4 regions of the Desulfosporosinus burensis genome follow, and region 1 is predicted to be linked to each of the others. Evidence: riboswitches for the same ligand, from Rfam matches in the RefSeq annotation. Region 1 holds a riboswitch; each other region holds the start of a gene.
What was found. Region 1 has a riboswitch for cyclic di-AMP ahead of ACYQ3Q_RS00295 (C40 family peptidase). Riboswitches for the same ligand answer to the same signal wherever they lie in the genome.
Positions count from the first base shown of each region.

Region 1 (7,705 bases):
ACCCTGATCATCGCGATAATTACTCTAACCTTCAGCATGCTTTCCGTGAAACTTGTCTTCAACCAACAGTTTAGTGTTTATTTAACCCAGGCGAATGAAACAATCTTAGAACAGTTACCCTCTCGTCTAAGTGCCCTTTATCAGACCAAGGGTACTTGGGATCCTACGTCTTTGGACGAAGTTACTCACTCCCTCCCAATGGGTACAGTGTTAACTCTGACAGATCCGAACGGCAAGCTCATCGCCACTTTAAGCAACACCATGGAAGATATGATGCATGGACAAGGCGAAATGGGCATGGGTATGGGTATGGGTATGTCCTCCTATTCCACGACAAGTTGGAAAACAAAAACCCTTACGGTGTCAGGACCCCTCGGGACTTTAGCCATCGCACAGGTCCGCTACCCTGCAACCGCACAAATTCTCAATCCCCAAGATGTCCGCTTCCAATCCTCAGTCTTTCGCTCTCTACTCTTCGCTGGAGGATTGGCGCTTCTATTTGGGATTATTCTCAGTTACTTTACAAGCCGTCAACTCGTCGCTCCACTCAAACGATTAACGAAAGCTGCTGATCGTATTGGTCATGGGCACCTTGACGAACGCGTTGACCTTCGCTCCAAAGACGAGGTAGGGCAACTGGCGAACGCTTTTAATATGATGGCCGACAATTTGGATCGACAAGAAACCCTCCGCAAACAGTTTACCGCCGATATCGCCCACGAACTGCGCACTCCCTTGACCTCGATCAAAAGCTATATTGAAGCCTTTCAAGACAACGTCCTTCCAGCTAATCAAGAAAATCTCTCCTCCATTCATGAGGAGATTGACCGATTAGTAGACTTGTCCAGCGATCTAAAAGACTTAAATGTAGCAGAAATCGGTGCTTTACAGCTCATCCTCGAACCTGTGGACTTAAAGCATCTTCTTGAAAAAGTCATTCGCAGCCTTTCTCCCCTCATCCAGGAAAAGGAATTAACTCTAAATTGGAACGCCTCGGAAGAATCCGTGACTACGTCCGGGGACGAGCGCCTTCTGACCCGGCTCTTCTACAATCTGGTGCATAATGCTTATCGGTACTCTAACGCAGGCGGTCAGGTTACCGTCGCGCTTACAGAAACACCGGATTTTGCTGAAATTAAGATTACAAACACAGGTTTAGGCATCTCAGAAGACGATCTCCCTTTAATATTCGAGCGTTTTTACCGAGCTGACAAATCTCGAACCCGTGAGACAGGGGGAACCGGAATTGGTCTGGCGCTGGTCCGTCAGATTACAGACCTCCATCAAGGCACGATCACCGTACAGAGTGAAGTCGGGCATGAGACTGAATTCATCGTCCAGCTTCCTAAAGAGATAAAAGTAGTGGCTGAGGATTAGATTTCCTCAGCCACTACTTTTCTTTTTCCATATATCCACGTCTTAGGACTTATCTTCCCATGGATCCCATCATATTGTTGCCGCTTGATTTTTGGGCTGGCTGTTTAGAAACGTTAGAATTGTTCGGTTTGTTCGTTCCAGTCATTCCTTGCGTGTGTTGGGAACTATTCATCTGGTCATTCATTTGAGTGTTCATAGGCATATTTTGCATTTGAGTATTTATCGGCATGTTTTGCATCTGAGTATTTACTGGCATGTTTTGCATTTGATCATTCATGGACACGGCGGAACTCCTTATTTGATCGTAGACATCTGTCTTGGATGGAACTGTTTGATCAGCCTGAGTGGTTTCTACCTGCTCAACTTCGGTGCTTGTGACATCATTGTTGTTCATATAGGCCTGTGCAGTCGAAGCTTTTGGCTGCATTTCCGTGGTATTTTTGCCAATTGTAGCAGCGTTCACGATCCCTGCCAATCCAAGTACCATAACCATTGATAATGAAACCATTAAAACTCTCTTCTTCATAATTCATTCAAATCCTTTCATAATTCGTTGCTGGTGTTTGCTTTGTAACTCTAATACTTGAACCAATTTGTGATTCTCAGTCTGGCTGTCACCTCCTGTAGTCGCTAAAGTATTCGTACACCTGTTTAATTATCGAGGGGTAGGTTCGAAATTTTTTTAAAAGTCGGGTATGAGACTGAATTCATCGTCCAGCTTCCATAAAAGATTAAAATGGCTGAGGAATAGCTCCTCAGCCACTTTAATTAGAACACTTGCAATATCAGATTCACCAACTCATGGACAAAAATCTGTCGCCTCAGTTGATTCTGCCTTAGAATATATATGGATCTCAGCATATTGTTACTCCAGATGTTTGGTCTTATTAACTGTTTATGACTTTATAACCAGCATCTTCTACGGCCTTAATAAGTAATGAACGTTCAGTCGTTCCTAAGACTACTGCTTGTTTACGAGCTAAATCGACTTCTGCTTGAGAAACACCAGGTACATTTGATAACGCTTTCTCAACTGAACTCTTACAGTGACCACAAGTCATTCCCTCAATTTTTAATACAGTACCATCATGTGGATTCAACGCATTCCCTCCAGAATGACCTTTATTTGAATGTCCACAGCAACCACTCATTTCACATCTCTCCTTTATTAGGTAAAATCTTTGGCTTGTTATCTCCCTTAGCAATGAACCAAATATTTCGTACAAACTGGTGTTATGATTCCAAAAATCAGCCTAAAATATCCTTATTTAAGGTTAGATCTTGTATTAACACAATTTCTCTGTTAATTTGATAAAATTATGTTCTAAAAAAATTGAAAATTTCTCATGAAGAAAGAACCCTGATTGATGTTCAGGATCCCTTCTTATATGCAACGCATCCAACTGTCAGGCATTGCTATTCTTACAGTTTTCTTATCGAATCCGTCGAGCGCCTAGATAACGTTTTGCCCAATAGCTATCCGACAAGCTCTGAATATCTACTCCTTTACTAGCAGCTCCGATTGTACGCCCTCCACCAATATATATCCTCACATCCGTAGCACCTGGGGCATAGGTTTGGAAAAAAACGAGATCTCCAGGTCTTAACTCATTACGGCTGACAGGTGTGCCAAGTTTGTACTGATCGGCGGCAACTCGAGGTAGAGTAATCCCGGAAGCTTTGAACACATATTGCACAAATCCGGAACAATCAAATCCTTTTAGACTCGTTCCGCCCCAAACATAAGGAATCCCTTGTAAACTTAGGGCACGGCTAATGAGCTTGTCCACATCTAAACTTCCCCTAGACACTTGGGATACTGGAACCTGTTTAGTCCCAGAGGCCACCTTCTGCGAAGAAGCGCTAGGCTTTTTAACGGTCTGAGGTTTTTGTGTCGTCTTGCCCACCGAAGCTGGAGTTTTCGTTTCAACAGGAGTTGACGTTTGCTTTTCGTCAGGAACATTATTACTTTCAGGTATTTGTGACACGTTCGTTTTGACCTCGATCTTAGGTGTCCAATTAAATGCCTCGCGCATTCTTTGAGAATATACTTTCGATGTAGAAACTGCCAAAGGAGGATTTTTGAGTATGGTAGTTTGTACTGTATCAAACTTTGGGACATCCTGAGAATTGAGCATTGCAGCTTGAGATGGGCTTATCCCCGTTAAGCTGCTTGTCAAAATAACACCCGCAAGGGCAACCCCACTAAACCACTTTTTCTTGGGAATTAACACTAAGTTGTCCACCTTTCTTTGCTTACGAGGTTAGTTGACGGATTCGGGCTAAAGGTGTAAGCCCTACATGTTCTACACATGATTCACCCCACATGAAATCCCCCGTTCTGAGCATCCAAAAGCTCAGATTCAGCACTTTAATTATTATGTTTCATATTAAAGGTAATGTAAGAATGGAATGAAACGATCTCAACCCCCTTCTGAATACCACTTAATGATACTACACAAATATGAATTTCCCATGAACGAGAATCTCTAATTGACGATCACTTCACGCGAACCTATTCTAAGACTTGAACATATACTTTCCTAAAATGCTAAAGGACGTGAACGGATATGGTGGTCTCGCCAGATCTCCCCAGCTTACCCTTTATTTTGAGAAATGGAGTAAAATACTTTGAGTTAATTGCCCAACCCGTACAACGGGAGATTCTTCCTGGACTCTACATTAATGCTTGGGGATATAATGGTAGTACACCCGGACCGACTATCCATGTTTATCCCGGGGACTTTGTCAATATTCGTGTTTTCAACAGGCTTCCCGAATCAACTAGCGTGCACTGGCACGGTTTAGATGTTCCAAACGTCATGGATGGTGCCCCTGGTATGACAACTAGCCCTGAGATTGGACCCGGAAACTATTTTGACTATCAATTTCAGATTAATAATCCACCCGGTACTCACATGTATCACGCTCATTTGGATGCGCTGCGTCAGGAAATGATGGGCCTACAAGGCGGCCTGATTATTTTGGAACCAGACCAACCAAGCTGCGTTCATCGTGATTACTTCCTCATGTTCCAAGAGTTCCATGTCGACAAACAGCCCATGCGCGGATATACACCCGGTGTCTATGATCTCGATCCTTACAATATGGACTATAATTTCTTTACAATTAATGGGCGATGTTTTCCAGACACCACGCCACTAGAAGTCTGTACTGGTGAGAATGTTCGAATTCGTTTGAGTAATGCCATGGAAACCGCCCACCCAATCCATCTCCACGGCCATCAATTCTATGTAACCGCTTCTGATGGTAACAGGATTTCTCCCGGTCAACAACTTTTGCGAAGCAATATATTAGTCGCTTCTGGGGATACCTGGGATATTGAGTTTTCGGCCAATAATCCCGGCCAGTGGCCTTTTCACTGCCATATACCGCACCATATGACCAATAACATGTCTAAATCGGGAGGCGGGATGATGACAACGGTTCTTTATAAACAGTGAACTCGTTCAGCTAAAGCTGAACATCAAGGCTTCAGGTACGAAAGCCTCCGGTGGAGGGTTTCGCCGAAGGCGCAGAGCCAGTGACGAATACTTTAGCGCCGTAGGATGAGTATCGCCGAAAGCACACAGTCCTGAACGAATACATTCGCGCTGAGGATTGGTTTCGCCGAAGCCGTCTATCCTATAAGGAACACTTCGCGGCGAAGGATTGACTCTAACCCCACCTGAAGTTTACGAAGAACTTGCTAGATAACAAACAACGGTATATCTGAGAGAATAGCTGTTAGCTTAATAATAAAAGGGCAGTTTCTCCCAGGGGTAACTGCCCTTTTGTTGCTTTCGCTGGCTAATTCCCTTATTACTTTGCGTCAATAGTATTTAGAATCGGTCCCTGCCAGTTTTCAAACCAAACCTGACCCGTGTATCCATTAACATCAAGTTCCGCGTAATCCTTACCATCTTTCTGAATCATAAATTCATAGTAACCAGGCGCTAGTTCTGGTTTTCCGATTGAATATCCTTGGCCCAATTTGGTTACGAACTCTTGAGCACTCTTCGTGGCCTGTTCTTCGCTGACTGTAACCGCCCCGTTATTTCCCCAATTCATATGTCCATATTTTGTATTCCACATAATATTTGGACCCATGTCAGTTATGATCTGTCCGCCATTCTTGTAAACCATAACTTCATAGGCTTTAGCCCCTGTCGCTCCCTCTTTGAGCTCTACTTCATATCCATTTGCAAATTCATAAAGTTCGGCCACAACGACGTCTTGGTTAAATTTTTGAATATAAGCCTTAGCAATGGCTACTGCTTGATCAGATGTGGTGACTTCGCCATTTGTGAGGTCTACACCTAAGCTTTTTGCATCATAGCCGCCTCCCATCATGCCGTAACCACCTCCGCCCATCATACCGTAACCGCCACTGTATCCATTAGCACCGAAGCCTCCCATCATGCCATAACCGCCACCATATCCATTAGCACCGAAGCCTCCCATCATCCCATAGCCTCCACCATTCCCATTAGTACCGAAGCCTCCCATCATTCCATAGCCTCCACCATATCCGTTGGGTCCTGGAGTGGTAGCCACATCAGAGTTATCATTTGGGGAAGACAGTGCTAAAGTTATAGGTTGAGGTGTCCCAAGCTGACTACTCTGTGTCGTTGTTTCAACTGTCTGTGTGAATCCAAGAGTTTGTCCCAACGATTTCACGGCACCTGAACCAGAGGTTAGGGCGAAAGCCGTACCTGAAAGCGCTATCACGCTTGAAATTGAGAGTCCTACAATCCATTTTGTCTTGTTCATTTCTTTTTCCTCCTTTAATTTCAACCAAGAATGTTTTCACAGCAACCCTGTCTTTATGTCTTAAGTATATTTAATCAATTCGATTATGCTGTGAATGACTTATGAATTTGTTATGAATTTTCTCTCGAATTTGGTCACAACTCATAGCAAAACTGTAAATTTCCCATTAAATAAGGGACTCTGATTGATTCAGAATCCCTCTAAGCAATAAACTGATTCGAACTCCACAGTGCTGAAGTCCAATTGAATCGATAACGTGCGCCATCCCCTCGAAAAATCCTAACCCGAACCGTTCTCTTCTGACGTTAATGGCTCACTTTTTATTGACAATTACAAAAAAAAGTATAACAACCTTCTTTGCCCAAGCCCCTGGGCTTTTTTTAATTCCATAAACACCTGATAATCTTCCGTGCTGCCAGTGGAAGCTAGGACTAGCTACCATAATTTCTCTAACAGAACCAAACAATATTATGGCTTCTGTTCACAAGAAATTCATAAGTTTTTCATAGTAAGTTCATAAAAATCTGGTATCTTGAGTCTAGGGCTCCCGTAATCAGTGCAAGGTGGAAATCACGTGGCCTTCAATAAGTCCAGCCGAAAAACTTAGTCTTATTTTCCATTGCTAACGAGATCGTCGCTCATGTTGACGCTTTAAGTATTCTAATCGTCTCAAGAAAACTCGACTGATTTCTAGAACTTGGAAAGATATAGAAAGGCTCAGACCCTTAATAATCGGTCTGAGCCTTTCTTAGATCTTACGGCATTCGTCCGCACACCTATGACACATATGTTTACGTTTCTGACAAAGATTATCTTTCATCGAAAAAATCAGGCAGCCATGTAAGCTGCCTGATCTCACTTATCTTCCCATACTTCCCTTGGATCCCATCATATTGTTGCCACTTGATTTTTGGGCTGGCTGTTGAGAAGCGTTAGAATTGTTCGGCTTGTTCGTTTCAACCATTCCTTGCGTGTGTTGGGAATTAATCATCTGGTCACTCATTTGAGTGTTCATGGGCATATTTTGCATCTGAGTATTCATGGGTATGTTTTGCATCTGAGTATTTTGGGGCATGTTTTGCATTTGATCATTCATGGACACGTTCGAACTCCTCATTTGATCGTAGACATCTGTCTGGGATGGAACTGTTTGATCAGGCTGAGTGGTTTCTACCTGCTCAACTTCCGTGCTTGTGACATCATTGTTGTCCATATAAGTCTGTGCGTTCGAAACTCTTGGCTGCATGTCCGTGGTATTTTTGCCAATTGTAGTAGCGTTCACGATCCCTGCCAATCCAAGTACCATAACCATTGATAATGAAACCATTAAAACTCTCTTCTTCATAATTCATTCAAATCCTTTCATAATTCATTCAAATCCTTTCATAATCCATTACTTGGTGTTTGCTTTGTAAATCTAATACTTGAACCCATTTGTGATCTTTAGTCTGGCTGTCACCTCCTGTAGTCGCTAAAGTATTCGTACACCTGTTTAATTATCGAGGGGTAGGTTGAGAAATTTTCTTGACAAACTTTTTTCACTGGGTACCCCCTA
Region 1 is NZ_BAAHYN010000001.1:47,403-55,107, forward strand. It holds gene ACYQ3Q_RS00280 (sensor histidine kinase) at 1-1,377, shown strand, start outside; gene ACYQ3Q_RS00285 (hypothetical protein) at 1,427-1,903, opposite strand; gene ACYQ3Q_RS00290 (CopZ family metallochaperone) at 2,265-2,477, opposite strand; gene ACYQ3Q_RS00295 (C40 family peptidase) at 2,811-3,611, opposite strand; cyclic di-AMP (ydaO/yuaA leader) riboswitch at 3,616-3,756, opposite strand; gene ACYQ3Q_RS00300 (multicopper oxidase family protein) at 3,948-4,841, shown strand; gene ACYQ3Q_RS00305 (peptidase) at 5,200-6,150, opposite strand; gene ACYQ3Q_RS00310 (hypothetical protein) at 7,010-7,495, opposite strand.

Region 2 (7,705 bases), on a different contig from region 1:
ATGAAGAGAGTGTGATCCTCTCGGCATTTCCGAACATGCAAAGCGCTTCTGGATTCTTGAAAGCCCTCTCGGAGAAAAATGTGCAGCTCTGGAACGTCGGCCTATCCACACCAGCTTATGTTTCCCTCAAACAAAAGGCCCTTGAACATTATGTCTTACCAGAAGACCAGTATTTGGTCACTATGGTTTTCCCAAAACCCCGTCGGTCTACTGTAGAGAACCCGATTCGGGAGCTCACAACAAAGTATAGTGGAAAAGTCATGCGCGAGAAATTAGCCGTTGAGGAATGGGATGATAAGTTTTATCCCATGCGTTTTAAAAAGCTTGGCCCGACCTTAGTCGCCAGTGAGGTAGTCATTCCAATTACAGAAGTTGCTGCCTTTGTCGAAGAAGTCGAACGTAAATTCAAAGGGGAATTTGCCCTTGAGGGAACAATGGTTGGGCATGACCAAATATCGATATTGGGTTTTATGCTTTCAGACGAACGAAAGCTTGGTTTTCCGCTGGCTTACGCTTGTGCCTTGGATGTTATGGATAGTGGTGAAAAACATGGGGGTAAAGTCTTTAGCGTCGGGATGTACTTTACCGATCGCGCCAAAACATTCTATGGTGAAGAGCTCCTAAAAAATATTTGGAACTTTAAACAATTTGTCGACCCCGAGGGGAACATGAATCCTGGCAAGATAATTCCTATCTCAATGGATAAACAATCCCCAACAAAGATGCTTTCCGCGGCCATGAAAGTTGCGAATGCTGGGAGTGGCCTGATTGGGCTTGCCGGGCGTTTACTCATGAAGTGGCAAGGGAATGATTTTACCTCACCGCTCGATGACGAGCTGACGGATGACACGTTCGCTTGCGCGCAATGCGGCTATTGTCGCAATGTTTGTACGGTATTTGATGCTATTCCCTGGGAAAGTAACTCTCCACGTGGCAAATACTTTATTCTTAACCAACATATCAAGGGTAAACTTCCGATGGACGACGAAGTTGGAAAGGCACTTTATCCGTGTACGACGTGTAAAAAATGTGATTCGGTTTGCCAAATTCGTGCGCATAATGCCCACCACTGGATGGCGTTACGTTACGAATTCAACAAGAATAAACTACAGAATACTGGCCTTGGAATCATCCGTGACAACGTGCTTAATACGGGTAACTTCTGGGGCGTCCCAGCGGAAGAGCGCTTAAAGTGGCTGGATGTTCCAACAGAAACCCATGGTAAAATCGCGTATTGGTCCGGTTGCTGGGCAGGCACGATCATGGACAATATGGCGCAAAACGCGACCCGGATTATGGATCATCTCGGAGTTCCTTTTGTTCATTTCCGGGAGCGGGAACGCTGCTGTGGACTTTATTTAACCTTAGGAGGATATAAGAAAGACTTCCAGAACCTTGTTCGAGAGAACTTGGAGATGTTTAAAGAAGCCGGTATCGAGACAATTATTTTTTCCTGCCCAGGCTGCTATGCGACGTTTAACGAAAACTATCAGCAAATGGCGTTGGAAATGGGGCTTGAATGTAACATTCGCTTTAAGCATATCACTGTATTTTTAAGCGAGCTTATCGCGGATGGGCGACTGAAGTTTACGGACCCTCTTAGCAACACGATTACCTATCATGATTCCTGTCATGTTGGGCGTTGGTTTGGGCACTATGATGAACCTCGAAGTGTTATTCGCGCTATTCCGGGCATTGAATTTCGCGAAATGGAACACATCAAAGAAGAAGGGTTATGTTGTGGACTCGTTTCTGCGTTTGACTCCTTGCCCACGGTTGCTCAAAGCGGAATGAAACGCGTTGAGGAAGCGGTTGCAACTGGTTCGGAATACCTCGTGACTAACTGTGCGGGGTGTGGATCACAATTTAACGCAACCTGTCACGCCATGGGAACAGAGGTCCAGCAAATGGATTTAACCGAACTCGTCGCCCGAGCACTCGGTATCCCGACAATGGATCCTACAGAAAAAGTCGGAGTCTATATGGCTCAATGTGTTGAAATGCTCAAGGATAGTGTACTGGCCCCCATTGTTGTTCCGGCAGAGGCCAAAAAATAGGTTATATTGTTTAAATCCCTACGGTCATTTTAGGAAGGGGCTGTAACACAACTTGGTTTAATAGTTGTGTTACAGCCCTTTGCAATTTGCGCACATTTTTGCAAAGTGCTTGGCGAATGAACTATTAGTTCATAATGGTTCAGGGAAAGCTCTTTGATAAGTGAAAATATTATAGGGCTTTTCCCATTAGAATCAATAAGAGATGTTAAAAGTAAACCTTTAATATTCATAAGATATTCACAACTTATTCATCAAATAGTCCAATAAATATAGTAGGATTTAGTCATGCTAATTTGGAAGTTAAAAATTATTCTGAGAGGGGGAACACAGAATTTGTTACAAACTTTATTCAGCATCGGGGGATTTTCTCTTAGATCTTACGGTGTAGTGGTTGCCATTGCGATATTAATTGGTTTAGGGGTAGCTTATCACTTGGCCTCTTCTGAAAAGGAATACCGCCAGCATCTTTTGGACTTGTTGGTCTTTGCTGTGATTGGTGCCATTATTGGAGCACGTGTTTGGCAAGTCTTTTTCTACGAGTGGGACTATTATTCCCTCCATCTCGTCGATATTTTTATGATATGGCATGGCGGCATGGCTATTCAAGGAGCTCTAGTGGGGGCTTTTATTGTGGGATGGATCTATACTCGTAAGCATCAGCTTGATTTTTGGAGGATGGCTGATATTGCCGCCCCTGGGATTATCTTAGGGCAGGGAATTGGAAGAATTGCTTGCTTTCTCAATGGGGATGCCTTTGGTAGCCCGACTAACCAAGGTTTTGGCCTGGTTTATCCCTCGGGAACTCCGGCTTATGCAGCCTATGGTAGCCAACCCCTATGGCCAGCAGAGGTATGGGAAGGGCAATGGGACATAGTTGTTTTTGCTCAGATTATAATCTTTTCGCGTTGGCGTAATTGGCCGAGGGGTATCCTCTTTTTAACCTATATTGTGCTCTATTCACTGGGACGGTTCGGACTAGAATTTTTACGTGGAGATGGCGCACGCTATCTTTTCAATTGGACTTCAGCACAGTGGAGTAGTGTGGGGATGATTGTCATAGCCCTTTTTTCTGCCGCTGTTCTGACTTTGCCAAGGAGTATGACGGAAAAATAAATGCCAAGATTGTGCAAAATTAAAGGAGGTCGAACGTTTATGTGGCAGTTCTTAATCCCTTTCTTCTTGGCTTAATTCAAAGCCTTTTTATGTTTTATCGAATCCGAGAGTAAAATTCATGACAAATTCATAACTCATTCACAGCATATTCGAATTGATTAGATATACTTTGAGACATGAAGACAGAGTTGCTGTGAAGATATGCATAGACGAAATTAAAGGAGGAAAAAAGGATGAATAAGACAAAATGGATTGTAGGACTTTCAATTGCAGGCGTGATGGCGCTTGCGGGTACGGCTTTCGCCCTAACCTCTGGGTCAGTTGCCGCGAAATCTGTAGGCCAAACCCTTGGATTCATGCAGACTGTTGATACCTCGAATGTGGTTACCACTCCAGGACCCAACGGATACAGTGGTGGTTATGGCATGATGGGAGGTCAAGGTGTCAATGGATACGGTGGAGGCTATGGCATGATGGGTGGCCAGGGTGTCAATGGATACGGTGGAGGTTATGGCATGATGGGTGGCCAGGGTGTCAATGGATACGGTGGCGGGTATGGCATGATGGGTGGTCAAGGTGGTAATGGATATGGTGGTGGTTACGGTATGATGGGCGGTGGCTATGATGCCAAAAGCTTAGGTGTTGACCTAACAAACGGTGAAGTCACCACATCTGATCAAGCAGTAGCCATTGCTAAGGCTTATACACAAAAATCCAACCATGACGTTGTTGTAGCCGAACTTCATGAATTTTCAAATGGATATGAAGTAGAGCTCAAGGAGGGAGCGACAGGGGCTAAAGCCTATGAAGTGATGGTTTACAAGAATGGCGGACAGATCATTACTGAAATAGGTCCGAATATTATGTGGAATACAAAATATGGACATATGAATTGGGGGAATAACGGGGCGGTTACGGTCAGTGAAGAACAAGCTACGAATAACGCTCAAGAGTTCGTAGCCAAATTGGGCCAAGGATATTCAATCGGGAAACCAGAACTAGCGCCTGGTTACTATGAGTTCATGATTCAGAAAGACGGTAAGGATTACGCGGAACTTGATGTTAATGGATATACGGGTCAGGCTTGGTTCGAAAACTGGCAGGGACCTATTATTAATACTATCGCTGCAAAGTAAAAAGGGAATTAGCCATCGAAAGCAACAAAAGGGCAGTGACTCCTTCAGGGAGAAATTGTCCTTTTGGCATCGTTATGGGATTAGACATAAGAAATAAATGTATAAAGAGTGTACTGTCATTGTCTTATTCTAGTCCAAACCTGTTCAAGGTTATGGTACCTAAGTTTTTATAGTTCGTATTATTGTTTAACGTTTTACGCAGAGATAGCCGGGCTTTGTGTAATCGCCATTTTACTAACTCCACGGAGCAATCTAAAATCTCGGAAACTTCCTTTGTTAATGTAGAATAAATATAATGTTATATATGGCCGTGCACTTCTTAATTTTGCCTAGAATATTATGGATCAAATTGGTAAAAGGAGTGCTGACCATGAAGATGATGTTTCATACTGTAAAGCAAGGGGATACCCTTTGGAAAATTGCTCATCACCACCACACTACCGTTCATCATTTGCTTCACATTAATCCTTCGATAAAGAATCCTGATCTGATATATGTAGGTCAGAGATTAAAAGTTCATTAACAAATTTTAATCAAGAATCTAAAAAATCCGTAACTTTAAGGGGGGTGTCTCACAAAGGCATCCCCTTAAAGTTACTTCATCTGGCCCAGATCATTGCAATTTTTAACAGTAGAATCAACCTTTTTTCCTCCAACTGCTTCCTTTAGAGAATAACCGTTTGGAGACGCACAAAAAGTGGATGGTTAAAGCATAACTGTAGTAATAGTGGTAACGCATGGCCTGCCACTATATGGGTAAACATCAGCACGAATTAAACACAAGCGTAGCAAACTTATCGGGCGACTTTAACTTATTTTGCCACTATACTTGTCATCATACCGCCATCCTCATGGTCAAGTATATGGCAGTGCAGCATCCACGTTCCTGGATTAGTCATGGTGAAGGCAATATCCACATACTCGCCGGCAGGCACATTAAGAGTATCCTTCCTAGTCTCTCGCTCGGGTTTTCTACCGTTCAAAGAAACAATCTGGAACCCGGTTCCGTGAATGTGAATAGGATGATCCATTTTTTCTGCTGTAGTTACATCCTTGTTCCACAAACGAATTTTAACAACCTGACCTAACTTTACTTCTATAGGGTCAGTATCGGGATAGGACTTGCCGTTAATGGTCCAGCGAACCATGCTATCCTCAGAACCGGGTTCAGTGGCTGGCATGGGCATAGCCGTCATATCATGTCCCCCAGGGCTAGTGGGCATGCTTGGCGTGGGAATGGATTAAACAGAACTTGGGATGGGCATTCGTTTACAATAACACAGGGATTCCCTTGGCCGCCGGTATTCTGTATCCTTTCACAGGACTTCTGGTTAGCCCAGAACTAGCTTCCTTTTTATGGCCATGAGTTCGGTATCCGTGACGATGAACACGCTTCTTTTAAAACGCTACCAACCATCGTTCCGGAGAGAACAGATGAAAACAGCACACTAAGGAGGAGGTATTACTATGAGCGAGTTAGAAGCAAAAGCCGCTAGGCAGTCTTCAGTGGTCTATACAGCACTTTCGCTGGCTATAACTCTTATTTTTCTGGTCATCACTTGGTTGAACGGAAATACCTATACTGCTGTGGCTAGGATGCGGGGCATGATTTGGGTTTTCACCTTGAGTATGATTGTCTTAATGCCGATCGTTATCCCGGCGGTGAAGAAAAAAATAATGGGTTAAAGAGCGTAACTGCCCTTTTCAAGTTGGGTTCCGCGTTCATAGGAAATTCATAGTTGTGTAGTATCATTAAGGGTGTTTACTAGGAGGTTAAGATTGTTCTTTGTAAGTGGCAGGGGAAGGAGGGTTTCATACGTTATGCCAAATGCAAAGTAGATCACTCTAAAATTACACTCTTTGAAACAAACTTAATAAAGGTAAGATGCTTAATCTGAGTTTCATAAGCTCAGAACGGGGGATTTCATGTGGGGTGAATCATGTTCAGGACATGTAGGGCTTACACCTTTAGCCCGAATCCGTCAACTAACCTCGTAAGCAAAGAAAGGTGGATAAACTGAGTGTTAATTCCCAAGAAAAAATGGCTTAGTGGGGTCGCTCTTGCAGGTGTTCTTTTATCAAGTAGTTTGACTTGGGTAGCCCCTTCTCAGGCTGCAATTCTCGATTCTCAGGATGTTCCAATGGTTAGATCCGTGCAAACTACCTTACTCAAAAATCCTCCTTCGTCAGCTTCCCCATCGAAAGTATATTCTCAAAGAGTGAGTGAGGCATTTAATTGGACACCTGCTATCGAGGTCAAAGCGAACGTGGCACAAATACCTGAAAGTAATAATGTTCCTGACGAAAAGAAAACGTCAACTCCTGCTGAAAAGAAAACTCCGGCTTCGGTGGGAAAGACGACCCAAAAACCGGAGACCGTTAAAAAGCCCAGCGCTCCTTCTCAGAAGGTGGCCTCTGGGACTAAACAGGTTCCAGTATCCCAAGTGTCTAGGGGAAGTTTAGATGTGGACAAGCTCATTAGCCGTGCCTTAAGTTTACAAGGAATTCCTTATGTTTGGGGCGGAACGAGTCTGAAAGGATTTGATTGTTCAGGATTTGTGCAATATGTGTTCAAAGCTTCCGGGATTACACTACCTCGAGTTGCTGCAGATCAGTACAAACTTGGCACACCTGTCGGCCGTAATGAGTTAAGACCCGGAGATCTCGTTTTCTTCCAAACCTATGCCCCTGGTGCTACGGATGTGAGGATATATATTGGTGGAGGGCGTACAATCGGAGCTGCTAGTAAAGGAGTAGATATTCAGAGTTTGTCGGATAGCTATTGGGCAAAACGTTATCTAGGCGCTCGACGGATTCAATAAGAAAAAATTCAGTCCATTAATTATTAAGGCCGTAGAAGATGTTGGTTATAAAGTCGTAAATAGTTAATGACAATAAGCTGAGATCCATATATATTCTAAGGCAGATTTAACTGTGGCAACAGATTCTTGTCCATGAGTTGGTGAATCTGATATCGCAAATGTTCTAATAGAAGTGGCTGAGGAACTATTCCTCAGCCACTTCTATCTTTTTAGGAAGTTTGACAATGAATTCAGTCTCACGCCCGACTTCACTCTGTACGGCGATCGTGCCTTGATGGAGGTCCGTAATCTGGCGGATCAGCGCCAGACCAATTCCAGTTCCCCCTGTCTCGCGGGTCCGAGATTTATCGGCCCGGTAAAATCGTTCAAATATTAAAGGGAGATCGTCTTTAGGGATGCCCATACGTGTTTCTAATCTTAATTTCTGCATAATCCGGCGTTTGTGTAAGGGCAACGGTAATCTGACCGCCTGAGTTGGAGTACCGATAGGCATTATGCACTAGATTGTAAAAATAGTCGGGTCAGAAGGCGCTCGTCCCCGTACATAGTCACAGGTTCCTTAGCGGTGTTCCAATTT
Region 2 is NZ_BAAHYN010000006.1:99,271-106,975, forward strand. It holds gene ACYQ3Q_RS11940 (FAD-binding and (Fe-S)-binding domain-containing protein) at 1-2,057, shown strand, start outside; gene lgt (prolipoprotein diacylglyceryl transferase) at 2,391-3,170, shown strand; gene ACYQ3Q_RS11950 (peptidase) at 3,404-4,306, shown strand; gene ACYQ3Q_RS11955 (LysM peptidoglycan-binding domain-containing protein) at 4,677-4,829, shown strand; gene ACYQ3Q_RS11960 (multicopper oxidase domain-containing protein) at 5,119-5,502, opposite strand; gene ACYQ3Q_RS11965 (hypothetical protein) at 5,774-5,992, shown strand; cyclic di-AMP (ydaO/yuaA leader) riboswitch at 6,183-6,322, shown strand; gene ACYQ3Q_RS11970 (C40 family peptidase) at 6,328-7,128, shown strand; partial or broken gene ACYQ3Q_RS11975 (sensor histidine kinase) at 7,313-7,705, opposite strand, start outside.
Region 2: another riboswitch for cyclic di-AMP. It lies ahead of ACYQ3Q_RS11970 (C40 family peptidase); the one in region 1 lies ahead of ACYQ3Q_RS00295 (C40 family peptidase).

Region 3 (7,705 bases), 510 kb from region 1:
TGGAACTTGTCGCCCTAGCACGTACCCTAGATCAAGAGGGAATCGATAAAGGGTTACAAGTGAAGGTTCAACACGAAGACATTTTTACGTTCATGCATCGAATCTAACTAAAGAGATTCTTAGTAACTTTAGATATGGGATAGTGGAGGGAAATCATGACAATCACGTTTGCACGAGAGGAAATCCAACAAACGATTAAAATGATCCATGAAGAGAATCTGGACATTCGAACTATTACGATGGGAATTAGTCTGCTTGATTGTGGTTCAGAAGAAATTAGCCGGATGGAAACTAAGGTATATGATAAGATTACAAAATATGCTGGAAAATTGGTGGCGGTAGGTGAGCAAATTTCTGCACGGTATGGAATTCCTATTATTAATAAACGTGTATCTGTCACACCGATAGCGATCGCGGCTGCCCACTTAAATACCGAAGAGATGGTAAGGATCGCTAAAGCATTAGATCGAGCCGCACGCGAGTCGGGGATTAATTTTATTGGAGGCTTTTCTGCGCTGGTTCAAAAAGGCTTCACTGCAGGAGACTTGGCGCTGATAGATGCCATACCTCAAGCACTAAGTGAAACAGAATTTGTTTGCTCATCAGTCAATATTGGAACCACTAAAGCTGGGATTAACATGGATGCCGTGTTGAAAATGGGTAATGTGATTCTGAAATGTGCTCAACTTACGGCGGACAAAGATGGTCTTGCTGCCGCAAAATTAGTGGTGTTTTGTAATGCTCCTGAGGATAATCCCTTCATGGCAGGGGCTTTCCATGGTGTAGGAGAACCAGAAAGTGTTATTAATGTAGGTGTAAGTGGCCCTGGTGTTGTGGCTAAGGTAGTTAAAGAGTTCCCCGAAGCGGATTTCGGTGAGTTATCCAATTTAATTAAACAAACAGCCTTTAAAATCACTCGCATGGGAGAGTTGATAGGACGCGCTGCTTCAAAAATCTTAAATGTTCCCTTTGGGATTGTCGATCTTTCTCTGGCACCGACCCCTGCAATTGGAGACAGTGTTGCAGAAATTCTTGAAAACATGGGCCTTGAACGCTGCGGAACTCATGGAACAACGGCAGCCTTGGCATTGCTTAATGATGCGGTTAAAAAAGGTGGAGCAATGGCTTCGTCACACGTGGGTGGGTTAAGTGGTGCGTTTATACCTGTCTCGGAGGACGCGGGAATGGTCGAAGCAGTTGAAGTAGGGGCATTAACCCTGGATAAGTTAGAAGCAATGACCTGTGTATGTTCAGTCGGTCTAGATATGATTGCTCTACCGGGGGATGTAACTGCAGAAACCATTGCGGCCATCATAGCGGATGAGGCGGCAATTGGGATGATTAATAAAAAAACGACTGCAGTACGTTTGATTCCTGCAATAGGCAAAAAGGCAGGGGATAGAGTAGAATTTGGAGGATTGCTCGGTGGGGCACCTGTAATGGCTATACATCCCTTTTCATCAAGCATGTTTGTCAACCGTGGAGGTCGTATTCCTGCACCGATCATTAGCCTTACCAATTAAGACTAAGTCTCCTACAACAGACAGGGTTTCTCAACCGAGAGCCCCTGTCTGTTTTGGCGAGGTAAATAAAGGATTGCATGGCTTGCTGTATTTGGGTTACACTGTAGTCGTTAGATCAGCTTTTCGCCATCACGCTACTCTATAATCGAATATACTTCTTCGAGAATAGAGATTAGCCAATTTCCATTAGAACGGTAGATATTTCCTTTAGATTCGTGCAGGAATCTTTAGGTTTGTCTCGAATAGTATACTTTATAGTAAAAGCTTAATCCAGTTGTATGACATTGGAGCGGGGGATTATCATGGGGGTGAATCACGTGGCTTTTCACGTGTAGGGCTAACACCTACTGCCCGAATCCGTCAACTAACCTCGTAAGCTAAGAAGGGTGGATATAATTTGTTGGTTTCCTCATCTACTTGGAAGTGGTTGGGAAGCGTTACTTTGGCTGGCTTGCTTTTAGCAAGTAGTATTCCTGCATTGGCTACAACAGAAATTAAAACGACAACTATAGATCCCTCGAAGCCCGTGCTTGTAACTTCTGCTTCGACGCCCATAATGAAAGGGACCTATACTCAAGTCGTACGCAAGCAAATGCAATGGATTGCTAGTCCCGTGAAAGTTGTTGCTGAGGAAGTTGTTGCTTCCGAATCAGTTAACTCAGTTCCCTCTCCTAGTGCTTCAGTCACAGTTGCCCAAAAATTAACGGAGCCTAAAAAAGCAGAGCAAGTAGTGCAAGTACAAGTACAAGTGCTTGCTGATCAAGCTCCGAAATCTTCTATTGACAAGCCCGAACCGGTTCAAGTTGCAGCTGCCCCAAAACAACAGGTTTCTCGATCTGGGAGTTCTAATCTTGTGGATAATGCACTAAGCCTACAAGGCGTTCCCTATGTCTTTGGAGGTTCAAGCACTAAAGGGTTTGATTGTTCGGGATATACGCAGTATGTTTTTAAGGGTTCAGGAAGTTCATTGCCAAGAAGCTCCTATGATCAATTTAATGCAGGGTCATCTGTGAAACGCGAGAATCTTCAATTGGGTGATTTGGTGTTTTTCACCACGTACGCTAAGGGTCCTTCCCATGTGGGAATTTACATTGGCGGTGGAAGTTTTGTCCATGCGTCTAATAGTGGTGTGACTACTACAAGCCTTAGTGATAGTTATTATGCAGGTCGTTATCTAGGTGCACGTCGTGTGAACTAGCAGCTATTATTTAATCAAAAAACAACAGGAACTTAACGTTCTTGTTGTTTTTTGTTCGTTGAGCTATAGTCGACGAATTCTCTTGGATTATAATCGAGGTAACCAGGGAATGGGCTGATAGTTCGCACATTCTCCACCTGGTTTAACATTTGGAAAAAGAGGGTTTTGAATAAAAGAATCCGTGGTAGAGCATTGGTGAGTTCTCTTGTAGTAACATTTCCGACATAGTTCAACTCGATAATTTAGAATCATTTTAGGATTCTTCCTTTCGAAAATAGTCATAGATTAATGTGGCAGCATTCAGTGGTAATCCTGCCCCTTTAAGCTCATTGATACCTGCTTGTTGAATATCATCAAGGGATGGAAAGTGCCGTAACAGGCTTTGTTTGCGTTTTGGTCCGATGCCAGGAATGTTGTCAAGTGCAGAAAGAGTCATATTCTTAGCGCGTTGTTGGCGATGAAACGTAATGGCAAAACGATGGACTTCGTCTTGGATTCGAGTGAGTAAATGGAAAGCTGGATGGTTTTTGGATAAAGGCACCGCATTACCAGTGCTGTCAAGAAGTCCGTGGGTTTGATGTCGGTCATTTTTAACCATTCCTGCAACGGGAATGATTAAGTTTAAGCCTTGTAGAACCTTTAAGGCTGCCATAATTTGTCCTTTTCCGCCATCGACTAAGATTAAGTCAGGTAAGGGGCTTTTTTCTGATACTAACCTATTGTATCGTCTCATAATAACTTGCCTCATGGCAGCTGTATCATCCGATGTTTCCATGGGCAGGATTTTATATTTTCGGTACCCTCTGCGCTGCGGTTTACCCTCCATAAACTGAACCATACCGGCAACGGTTTGTGTGCCAGAGGTGTTCGAAATATCAAAGGCCTCAATTCTGCTCGGAACTGGAATGCCTAAAATCTCACCTAGTGTCGTTAAGGCTAATTGAATTTCACTTTGTTGTTTTATTTCCAGACTGATCTGATCGTGAAGGGTGGTCTGGGCATTTGTCATCGCCATTTGGATAAGGTCACGTTTCTTGCCTTTTTGAGGAATCGTAATGGGAAATAAATTGGTTAAGATCGTTGACTCTTGGGAGGGAAGTAAGATCTCTTGCGGCCAAATAGCGCGCTCGATGTAGAACTGTGCGACAAAAGAGACGAATGCTTCTGCTGGATCTTCATAATAAGGGAAGGTATAGCTATCTCGCGCTAGTAGCTTTCCTTGACGCAAATAAAAAACTTGAATACACATCTGATCCGTAGTATATGCGTAGCCTAAAACATCTCGGTCAATAAAATCATTGAGCGTGATGTTTTGTTTTTCCCCGAGTTGTTTTAAGTCTTCGATTAAATCACGGTACTCTTTGGCGCGTTCAAAATGGAGTGCGTTCGAAGAGCTTTGCATTTTTTCATGTAAAAGTTTGAGTATCCCACTTTGGTCTCCCTTGAGAAAGGAGGAAACCTCTTTGCGCATTTCTAAGTATATAGTAGGCAGAACTGCTTCGACACAAGGGGCTAGACATTGTTCTAAATGATAGTATAAACAAGGTCGAGCAAGGATTTGGCGACATTTTCGAAAGGGGAATAGACGATTGAGTAAGCGTGCCGCCTCTTTGGCAGCGGAAGAATTCGGATAAGGCCCAAAATACTTTCCAGTGCCCTTTTTCATTTGTCGTGTGACAAGGATCCTGGGGTGCTTTTCTTCTGTAATCATTATATAAGGGTAAGTTTTATCATCCCGCAAGAGAATATTGTACTTGGGATTGTGTTTTTTAATCAAATTGCATTCTAAAACAAGTGCTTCCACTTCAGACTCGGTCATGATATATTCGAAATCAACGATTTTGCTAACAAGTCGTTCAGTCTTACCATCATGCGAGCCGGTAAAATAAGATTTTACCCGATTTTTTAGTGTTTTAGCCTTACCGACATAAATTATCTGTCCTTGATTATCTTTCATCAGATAGACGCCTGGTTTTTCCGGCAGCAAGGTCAGTTTTTGTCGAAGTAGATCCATATTCCCCACCTCAATTATTATTCTAAAGTGTGGAATCATGAGATGCAAGTTTTAGATACATATCTTCATTAAAACGAACGTATACATGGCATAGAGGCTTTGTGTTAATTGACTAGCAATAGAATTCTAAATGGAGGGCGAAGGCATGGCAAATACTTGGGGAAGACCACCACGCAATGAACTTTGGCAAGATTTACAAGCTTTAGCCCTTTGGATTCTGATCATTGGGGTTGTTGGATATGTCTTATTTCCCAATTTTTTTAAGGATATCTACTTACATCTTTCTGATCCTGTTACTCAAACAACTGCCTTTAATGATCAATATACACTTAATAATTCAGTCAATACGAATACGAATTTACCAGATAATCAGGCTTTCTTTGGACAAGATTTTTCAAGTGTTTCCAATGCACTTTACCAGAATGGGAATAACGAAGTATCTTCAGGATATTGGGTCATCTTTGTCGCTGACGGAGAGTTTAAACAACTCTCTGTCAGCAGCGATTCGTATGCCTTTCTGCTTCGACTCATTGAAAGTGATCAAAAAGCTACGGGCAAGAGTACGATTATTTTATCGGCTAATGGTCAAATCCGCAAATATATTGTCAGCGAGGAAATCTATTCGATTATCACTAATATGGCCCTGATTGTGGGACGGGTTAATCCTTGACAAATAGACATCCCCTAACGGAAGAGGAGTTTGGCCCCAGCGGCCAAAAAGCCGATCCCCACGAGCTGCCATGGACTCCAAGGCATTCGACTCATGCCTAACAAACCAAAATGATCAATTAGGACAGCCATACTGACTTGACCAATAATAATTGCCGTTGTGGCATTACATACTCCTATTTTCGGGATGCTTACAGCAACAAGTCCAACAATGATGACACTAAGTACACCACCGAGATAAAGGAACCATGGAATAGAAGTCCAAGGGTGCTTAAGAAGTGGAGCGCGCCAGGCCAAAACTGTGATTAATGCGACCAGTGTACCAATGATGTGAACAACGAGCGTTGCAGAGATTAAGGACGTTTTCTGACTTAACGCTGAATTGATTGTGCCTTGGATGGCCATAGCGACGCCTGAGATTGTGGCGACTAAAAAAGGAAGAGAAAGAAATTTTGCCATTTTATGCCTCCCGAAAATATTTAATATAATGTGGGAAATGATATCCAGTTCCGCTAAGAAGTATCAGTATTCATTAGTTAGGTTGAGGGGAAAATGATATTATAACAAAACTATAAAAATGAAAGAGGTGGCGTCATGGACATCGATTACAATTTAGTGCAACGCGCCCAGATGCTACTTACGCTTGATCATCCACTTACACAGGTAAGAGATATTCTCTTAAGGGAAGGATATGAACAGGAACAAGTGGGCGAATTGATGGATGCTACTGAAGAAGTCTTAAACTATCTTGTTCCCCCTCAATATGATGAAAATAAAATTGGGATTGATATCTTACACCCTGGAGAAGAAAAATCTCAAGGTAGAAAACCGATGGTTGATATATTAATTGACAAACGATCTGGAAAAGTGGAGTTAATAACTCCCCACCAACCTGAAACTTGGCGTGTGGCCAATGAAGTCAGAAAAGCGATCAAACGCCAACGTCAAGCCATGAAATATTGTCACTGAGACTTAAGGGACTGTAAGCAACAAGATTGCTAGCAGTCTTTTTTCTTTATCATTCTTTATCTTTTCTCGTATTTTGATAATTATGTTATAATAGAAAAGGTAACAATTTCAGGAAAGAAGGGTCCAAATGGAATTAGATCCCATATTAAAAGGATTAGATGATGTACATGAGAAAATTGTTAAAAATTTACGTTTAAACCGCAATGACGGTCTTAAGCTTATAAGATCTACCAATTTACTTGGTCTAGGTTACCTAGCGAATGAACGTCGACGCGCTATGACCGGTGATCAGGTGTTTTATAATAATAATGCCCATATTAACTATAGCAATGTATGCAAAGTACGGTGTGGTCTTTGCGCCTTTGCTAAAGATCCTGGAGAAAAAGGATCTTATACGATGTCGATTGAAGAAGTGGTTCATAAAGCAGGGTATTTCGCGGATCAAGGAGTAACCGAGCTACATATTGTCGGTGGAATACATCCGGATCTTCCCTTTTCATATTACCTAGACATGATCCGCAAAATTAAAGATCGTGCTCCTCAAGTAAGTATCAAAGCATTTACTGCGGCAGAGTATGATTATTTTGCGCAGATAGCGAATGTGCCCGTTTTAGAAATTTTAAAAACGTTTAAACAGGCTGGTCTGAGCTTTATGACGGGAGGGGGAGCGGAAAATTTCAGCCCAAGAGTTCGTGACATTATTTGTCCGGGAAAACTGAGCGGTGAACGTTGGTTAGAAATTCATCGTCTCGCGCATCAATTAAACATTCCAACCAACGCTAACATACTTTATGGTATCATTGAGACGGATGAGGAATTGATTGATCACCTCTTAGCTTTACGTGCTCTGCAAGATGAAACTCAGGGCTTCTATGCCCTAATTCCGACGGCGTTTCATCCTAAGAATACGAAATTTGAAGATCTGCCTCAAGCAAGTGCTATTCGCACCTTAAAGGTAATTGCTGTCGCCCGCTTAATTTTAGATAATTTTCGTTATATTAAGGCGTATTGGATATCGTCTAGCCCTCAAGTCGCTCAAATGGCCCTCTCGTTCGGAGCCAATGATCTCGATGGAGTAGTTCGAGAAGAAAAAATCTACCATACAGCTGGTGCTTCCAGCCCGCAAATGCAAACAGAACTCCAGCTAATCAGCATGATTCATGAATTAGGTCTAGAGGCTGTTGAACGGGATACCTATTATAACGTTATAAAAACGCTTCAACCGCCATCATCAAGTCGGTAGAAGAGATAGTTTGTTAGCCAAGAGGTGAATAGAAATGGAAATCGCGGTTTTATCAGATACTCACTTACGTACCGGTAGAACTCTTCCCC
Region 3 is NZ_BAAHYN010000001.1:562,325-570,029, reverse strand. It holds gene ACYQ3Q_RS03025 (ACT domain-containing protein) at 1-107, shown strand, start outside; gene ACYQ3Q_RS03020 (PFL family protein) at 156-1,523, shown strand; cyclic di-AMP (ydaO/yuaA leader) riboswitch at 1,776-1,917, shown strand; gene ACYQ3Q_RS03015 (C40 family peptidase) at 1,921-2,721, shown strand; gene uvrC (excinuclease ABC subunit UvrC) at 2,975-4,783, opposite strand; gene ACYQ3Q_RS03005 (hypothetical protein) at 4,881-5,405, shown strand; gene ACYQ3Q_RS03000 (DMT family transporter) at 5,420-5,863, opposite strand; gene ACYQ3Q_RS02995 (hypothetical protein) at 5,999-6,373, shown strand; gene ACYQ3Q_RS02990 (CofH family radical SAM protein) at 6,501-7,616, shown strand; gene ACYQ3Q_RS02985 (metallophosphoesterase family protein) at 7,651-7,705, shown strand, end outside.
Region 3: another riboswitch for cyclic di-AMP. It lies ahead of ACYQ3Q_RS03015 (C40 family peptidase); the one in region 1 lies ahead of ACYQ3Q_RS00295 (C40 family peptidase).

Region 4 (7,705 bases), on a different contig from region 1:
ACCATCATGTAGAATTGACCACCTCCGAGCCCATGTCATTAGGAGACGGACGGTATAATTTCTTTTTCCGTGGTCCGAGTGGGGAACGATTAGAATTCTATCAGGTGTAGTTTAGAAGGTCTGAATAGTAATGTGATCAAAGATGGCTGGGCCGCCTCCCCCCCATTCTGTAGGAGCCTCCCCAGGGATAATAATAACGGCGGGGAGTTTCATCATCGCTGATGCAACGGCCGTGAGGCGAGCATGGTTTGACTGGGATGCACCAGATGTGATTATGAGGTCCGCCCTTTGGCTTAGTGCTTCGGCCATGAGGAATTCTAGTTTACGCAGTTTGTTTCCCCCCAGGCCATAAGGGGTCAGATCGTCTCGTTTCCAATATAAGGCGTCTTCACCCCAAGCAAGGCGACTTCTTTGAATAGGTGTTGGCCCCCCCATTAAGGGAATGCGAGGGGGAAACGGCAAACTTTGCAGTAACGAATTGAACATAGGACACCTCCCTAAAATATGTAGCAAAGGCACTCGGCATCAGACTAGCCCTTTCCACAAAAACCTTCCAATTCCTTTAACGAAACCCTTTGCTGTTTTGCCTCAAAGCCCTGATACCGAAAACAACGTTCTGGAAAATTACCCTATCTCCACAACGTTGTTTTTTAGTTTATTGGGTTTCGAAGTTCGCGTAATTCAGCAAAGTTTGGTATTCTAGAAAGTGGGCTAGGTTAAATTAAGACAAGAATGGAATCTAATCTATGCAAAAGAAACGCTATCATACGTTTAATGAACACTTGCGCAATAAGTTTGGGGAGAAAATCTTTAAGGTCTCCCTGGACGCTGGTTTTACATGCCCAAATCGAGATGGAACCTTGGGCACGGGTGGGTGTGTCTATTGCAGTGCTCGGGGATCCGGAGATTTTGCCGGAGAGCAACGGTTATCCCTTCATGAACAATTTAGTGAAGTTAAGGGACGGATGATGAAAAAATGGCCGACTGCCAAGTATATCGCTTATTTCCAAGCGTATACCAATACTTACGCTTCGGTAGAACGGTTGCGCGTGATTTATGAAGAGGCCCTTGCGGAGGAGAAGGTCGTCGGGCTATCCATCTCCACAAGACCAGACTGCCTGCCGGAGGATGTTCTAAATTATCTCGAAGAACTAAATCAAAGGACCTATTTATGGGTTGAGTTGGGTTTGCAAAGTAGACATGACCGAACTATGGAATGGATAGGTAGGGGGCATAACTATGCCCAATTTCTCAAGGGTCTTGAGCAGTTGCATGCCAGAGGAATACGGGTTTGCGCCCACATAATTCTGGGTCTACCGGGAGAAACGAAAGCGGAGATGATGGCAACCGCGCAAGCGGTTGCCAACCTACCCTTAGAAGGGATTAAAATTCACTTACTGCATGTTCTAAGGGGAACTCCATTGGCAACAATTTTCCAGGACGAGCCTTTTGATCTCATGACGAAAGAGGAGTATGTTTCACTGGTTGCCGATATTTTAGAGATTCTACCACCAGAGATAGTTATTCATCGCCTTACGGGTGACGGCCCACCTGATGATCTGATTGGACCTCTTTGGAGCCGTAAAAAATGGGAGGTTCTCAATGCTATCGATGCTGAGTTAGAGCGGCGAGATTCATGGCAAGGAAAAAAGCAGGTATAAACAAAAAAAATAGCGATCTCGAAAGATCGCCAGAAAGAGGAGAGTACATGAGATTATGGCCTCAGAGGAGGCCGTAAGGGCAAAGGTTGGTAGGAACCAAATGCTTTAGAGCTGCTCGTAGGTTTAGGGGTGGATGGGGTTATATTGAAGCTAGGAGCTAAGTTCAAATATCGTTTCAGATCTGAATTTGTATCCATAATCCGTTGGGTTATTTGGTCATTATTAAGACGTTCTGTCATGTTGCATAGCTCCTTTCAAGAGTGGGTTTCCTATTCATTAAGGTGTCTCATACTGGATGTGCTTTCCTTCCCAAGTACGCAAAACTGCTTTGTTTTCATCAAGGGACACAAGGTATTGAGGAGAAATGGGTGTTTTGCCTCCACCTTTAGGGGCATTAATAATATAAGTTGGCACGGCAAGTCCAGACGTATGCCCACGCAACTGTTCCATAACTGCAATTCCGTCTTGGATTCTGGGAACGAAATGGCGGGTTCCTTTGACATTTTTAGCATGGAAGATATAGTAGGGGCGAACCCTGATTTTCAGCAATTCATGATTAAGTTTTTTCATTACCTCTGGCTGATGATTGATACCTTTGAGTAAAACCGCCTGATTCCCTAGGACCACACCGGCTGCAATAAGTTTGTCGGCCGCATCTTTAGCGTCTTTTGTGACTTCTTTGGGGTGGTTAAACTGAGTATTAATGTAGATAGGAGGGTATTTTGCCAGGACTGTGCATAATTCATCCGTAATGCGCATGGGTAGGGTGACTGGAGCCCGCGTCCCAAGGCGCTTGATTTCTACATGGGGGATAGCGTGGAGTTCTCCGAGAAGCCAATCTAAGGTTAGATCACTGAGTAGTAAGGCATCTCCTCCGGTCACTAAGACATCTCGGATTTCGGGGTTTGCCCGAATGTAGTCCAGTGCCTCTTTAAGCTGATGGCGCGGAGAATGGGTATCTGTTTCCCCAATATTCCGTCTGCGTTGACAATGTCGGCAGTACATAGCACACATGTTAGTGACGTTGATGATTAAACGATCTGGGTAACGCCGTGTTATGCTGGCAGCAGGCGATGTAATTGCCTCTCCCATGGGATCTTCTTCACCAAAATTATCAAAAAGTTCTGCTTGGGTGGGTAATCCTTGTAGCCGAATAGGATCAAAGGGATCAGTATCATCCATTAAACTCAGATAATAAGGAGATACAGCCCAGCGAAAGGTTTTCCCAACACGTTCAAGTTCTATACGTTGCTCAGCTGTTAAGGGTAGTAACGAATTCAGGACATGGGAATCTGATATTCTGTGCGTCATTTGCCAATGCCAGTTTTCCCAGTCTTCAGGCGTTGCGCCGAAATAGCTTAGAATCTTTGCTCGACGAGTTTCGAACATTTCTGAACAAACGGATCCAGTCGGAATAGTCTCCGATTGGGTTAAATATGGGGTAATCATTTGTTTAAGTTCTTCTGCTCGCTTCAGTGCATATTGCCGAAAGGTATCGGGACGGTTTTGTAGTTGAACGGACATTTATATCCCTCCTTGAAATTAGATTTCCAAATTGGTTCCTTAGTTTGGCCTGGGGGGATAACAGAGGTTCTTTTTCAAATAAAAAAGAACCGATTCTATATAACGGCTCCCAAACGGTAAGAACGCAGAATATCACGCTAAACGTGTTTCAACGCCTACGAGGTTTGCTGTCGGGTGCGAGCGCATACTCTACGGCGATTCACCCCAAGAATGCTTCCCCCGTTTTCCCTTTGGGAAATTCAGCAGTTAATATAACATTTTTTACTAACAACCTAATAATAGCATATAAGTTGTTACCCGTCAATAGCATGATGTCAGCTGATGTTGGCTATGTTATAATAGAATGAAATTGATTGGAAATTCGAACCAGGAAGTACGATAAGGGGTTGAACGTATTGGACCATGCACGTTATCAAGAAATCGCCATTGACATAGCCCACGCCATTATGATGGGAGAGTACCATGAGGGAGTAAGGATACATGGCCGTTCTACTTTAGCAGGGCGGTATAATGTATCACCAGAAACTATTCGTCGGGCCATCGCCGTTTTGCAAAATGTCGGTGTGGTGATGGTCAGTCAAGGCGTAGGGATTACGGTAACATCGAAAGCTATGGCTGAAAAATTTGTTAAATCCTTTGATCAAAAAGGAGAAATTCAGGTCTTTGTAGAAGATTTGAAAAAGCTGATGGATCAAAGGCGTGAAAATGACTTAAAGATTGAAAGTCATCTGAACAAGTTTTTAGGTTATTCAGATCGTTTAATGTCTCGTTGGATGGATATCGGAGAAGTAGAAATCGGAAAAAGCTCACCGGCCATTGGCAAGACCTTGAAAGAATTGAAAATCCGGGAGCGTACAGGAACCACCATTGTAGCGGTGGTTCGAGACGGCCTTGAGCAGTTTTCACCGGAGACAGGGTTTGTCCTTCGGGGAGAAGATGTCTTACTGGTAGCTGGCTCAGCTGAGGGTCAGCAAAAATTAAAGTTAATTCTATGATTTGGAGTAGGCACCATGTATCCAGGTATTGATATTATTGAAATAGAACGAGTCGTTCAGGCCTATAAGAGGCAACCTAAATTGTTTGAGCGTCTTTTCACAATCCAAGAGCGTGACAACTTACTGGGAAAAGGCATCCAGAGTTATGCTGCTCGTTTTGCTGGCAAAGAGGCTATTCTAAAGACGTTAGGGACGGGGCTTAGCGGCTTATCTTGGCACGATATAGAAATATTGAATGATTTAAGCGGAGAGCCTCTGGTCTATCTCAGTTCTAGAGCTATGAATCAAGTCAGAGCTAGGGGCGGGTCCCAAGTAAGGGTAAGCTTGACCCATAATCGAACCCAAGCGATGGCCTTTGCGATATTAAGCTGAACGAAAAGCTAGGGGCAATTCATGGATCCCTACAGCATAAGAAGTACAAGTGAAGTCTTAAATTGAGAGAGAACCGGGGTGGGGAATGTGCGTGTGGTCAGCGCAGAACAAATGCGTCAGATCGAAGAAAAAGCGATTCATCATTATGGTATCCCCAGTTTGCTCCTGATGGAAAATGCAGCCTGGGCAGTCGTTGAAGAGATTCGACGTAATCTTCTTAATCATCAAGAGCAGAGAGAATTAAGTGGACGAAAAGCAGTGATTCTAGCTGGAAAGGGTAATAACGGCGGAGATGGCTTAGCTGTTGCACGCCATCTTGTGTTCCAGGGCATGGATGTTACCGTTTTGTTATTTGCTGGACTTGAGGAACTTAAAGGAGATGCTGCTTTAAATTTACGTCTATATCAAGGTACTAGCGGAAAATTGTTCGTGATTAAAGGACAAGAGCAACGCCGCTTAACACGTTTAGCACTCGCTCAAGCAGATGTTGCCGTGGATGCACTTTATGGAATTGGCTTGCGTGGTGCTTTGCCAGGCTTAATAGAAGAATATGTGGACGAAGTAAACCGTTCTCCAGGATGGGTGATTTCCATCGATATCCCCAGTGGGGTAGAGGCCAATACGGGTAATGTTTACCGTACAGCGGTCCGCGCCCAAGCCACTGTTACTTTTGGACTCCCGAAATGGGGTCTTTTTCTCGGTGAAGGCCCAGATTATTGTGGACGGGTTATAGTGGATCCGATTTCTATTCCCGAAGCATACTTAGAAGATGAAGGAATATCGACGTTTGTCTTGATGGATGAGGATATACGCACTAGTCTTCCTGTACGTCAACTAAAAGGTCACAAAGGAACCCATGGCAAAGGGATTCTTGTGGCAGGGTCTAAGGGGATGAGCGGAGCCGCGGTTCTGGCAGGACGGGGTGCTTTGCGTAGTGGGATTGGACTGTTGCAAATCGTGACTGCAGAGGGAATTGCCAACGATGTAGATGCCTGCCTTACAGAGGCAACCGTTTGGCACGCTCCTGGAGAGGATTACCTAAATGAAGAAGCTTGGTCAGTGATTAATAGGCAGTCTAGAAACGCGCAGGCTCTTGCGATGGGTCCTGGCTTAGGTCAGAATCCGCAATTTATCCCAGTGCTCGAAGAAATCCTCAGAAATCTAAGCTGTCCGGTTGTCTTGGATGCGGATGCGCTTAATTTAGTCGCTGCGGAGCCTAGCTTACTAGGGTTGAGAAGTGGGCGAGGGCCTTTGATTCTTACACCCCATCCGGGTGAGATGGCCCGACTATGTCAATGTAGTGTTGAAGATGTCGAACGCAATCGCTTGGACATTACGGTGGCAAAAGCGGTTGAGTGGGAAGCAGTGGTCGTCTTAAAGGGTTCTGTGACCATTATTGCCTCACCGGATGGTCGGGCGTTTTTCAACCCTACCGGGAATCCCGGACTTGGAACGGGGGGGACTGGAGATGTTCTTACAGGCAGCATTCTTGCTTGGTTGGCTCAAAGGGTTCCTCCGTTAGAGGCAGCTTGCCTAGGTGTATATTTACACGGCAGAGCTGCAGATGATCTAGCTAATGAGTATGGGTGGTCCGGGTTCACAGCTTTGGAAGTGGCGGATCAACTGCCTAAAGCTCGTCATGCCTTAGAACCGAAGCGTTAAAAAGGAGAGGGGATAAATAATGGGGCGACAGGTTTGGGCTGAGGTGAATTTACAGACTCTGAGAGAAAATTACTTTAAGCTTAAAGCATATACCCAAAGTGAAATGATGCCGATCGTCAAGGCGGATGCTTACGGGCATGGATTGATTCCCGTAGTGAAAACCCTCAAGGGATGTGGAGCAAAACGCTATGGTGTGGCCCTCTTGGAAGAGGCGTTGGAAATTAAAGCGGTATTTCCTGAGCTTACGGTAATGGTCCTAGGGGTTACCGAGCTAGAAGATTCGGATAGTTTAGTTAAGGAAGAGATTATTCCGGCCATTAGCCAATTGGCTCAGGCTAAAGCGCTCTCCGAGGCTGCCCTGAAACTTAAACGGACGGCGAGAGTGCATATCAAAGTTGATACTGGAATGGGTAGAATAGGGTTTCGAGAAGAAGATTATAAGGATATCCTGAAGATTGCGGATCTTCCTAATCTTACAATCGAAGGAATATTTACTCACTTTGCCACTTCGGATCAAAAAGATCTATCATTTGCTCGGATACAGCTAAAGAGCTTCCAATCCTTGTGTGACAAACTAAAAAAACTCGGACTAACTATTCCAATTAAGCATACTGCAAACAGTGCTGCTCTCATCCAATTTCCAGAATCTCACTTAGATCTTGTTCGTGCAGGAATTAGTCTTTACGGTTTTACTCCGTCCTCTCAACTTGGAGAAATTGCGGGTTTAGAACCAGTCATGTCTTGGAAGGCGAAAGTAACTCATATTAAAACCATAGAGACAGGAGAAACGGTGAGTTATGGCCGCACCTTCCAAGCCGCTTATCCTACGCGCGTGGCAACTATCCCCATAGGGTATGCGGATGGGCTGCGAAGGGGGCTTTCCAATCACGGCGAAATGCTAGTCCATGGGAAGAGATCTACGGTAATTGGGCGAATCTGCATGGATCAGACTATGCTTGACGTCACCAGAATTCCAAGAGTTCAAGTGGGAGATGTCGTCACGATTTTAGGGAAAGATGGCTATGACAAAATTACGGCTACGGAAATGGCTAAGTGGCTCGGCACCATCAGTTATGAAGTCGTTTGTGGAATTTCTAAACGGGTGCCCCGAGTCTATCTTGGTCTTGTAGAGGATGCCCTTGGGCAAAGCCCCGAGCTCAATAAACCAAATTCTACAACTTTATAAAAGGTAGACCGTATGATATAATTCATAAGGAAGAAACTGGAATGGGGGGCAAGCCTATGGCTGAACCTGCGTTGTATCAGAAGGTGCATTACAACTATACCGACTATTTGTCATGGGCAAATGGGAAACGTTGCGAGCTGATTGAGGGCATTCCTATTGACATGACTCCAGCTCCTTCGCGTATGCACCAAAAAGTCTTAGGAGATCTCTATAACCAGTTCTACAATTTTCTGAAGGATAAGCTTTGCGAAGTTTACATCGCCCCTTTCGATGTGCGGTTACCAAGCTTAGAGGAACAAGATGAG
Region 4 is NZ_BAAHYN010000016.1:2,081-9,785, forward strand. It holds gene ACYQ3Q_RS23400 (VOC family protein) at 1-110, shown strand, start outside; gene ACYQ3Q_RS23405 (pyridoxal-phosphate dependent enzyme) at 112-486, opposite strand; gene mnmL (tRNA modification radical SAM protein MnmL/YtqA) at 747-1,661, shown strand; gene eam (glutamate 2,3-aminomutase) at 1,938-3,185, opposite strand; cyclic di-AMP (ydaO/yuaA leader) riboswitch at 3,323-3,440, opposite strand; gene ACYQ3Q_RS23420 (TrkA C-terminal domain-containing protein) at 3,581-4,180, shown strand; gene acpS (holo-ACP synthase) at 4,196-4,552, shown strand; gene ACYQ3Q_RS23430 (NAD(P)H-hydrate dehydratase) at 4,640-6,214, shown strand; gene alr (alanine racemase) at 6,234-7,400, shown strand; gene ACYQ3Q_RS23440 (Uma2 family endonuclease) at 7,457-7,705, shown strand, end outside.
Region 4: another riboswitch for cyclic di-AMP. It lies ahead of eam (glutamate 2,3-aminomutase); the one in region 1 lies ahead of ACYQ3Q_RS00295 (C40 family peptidase).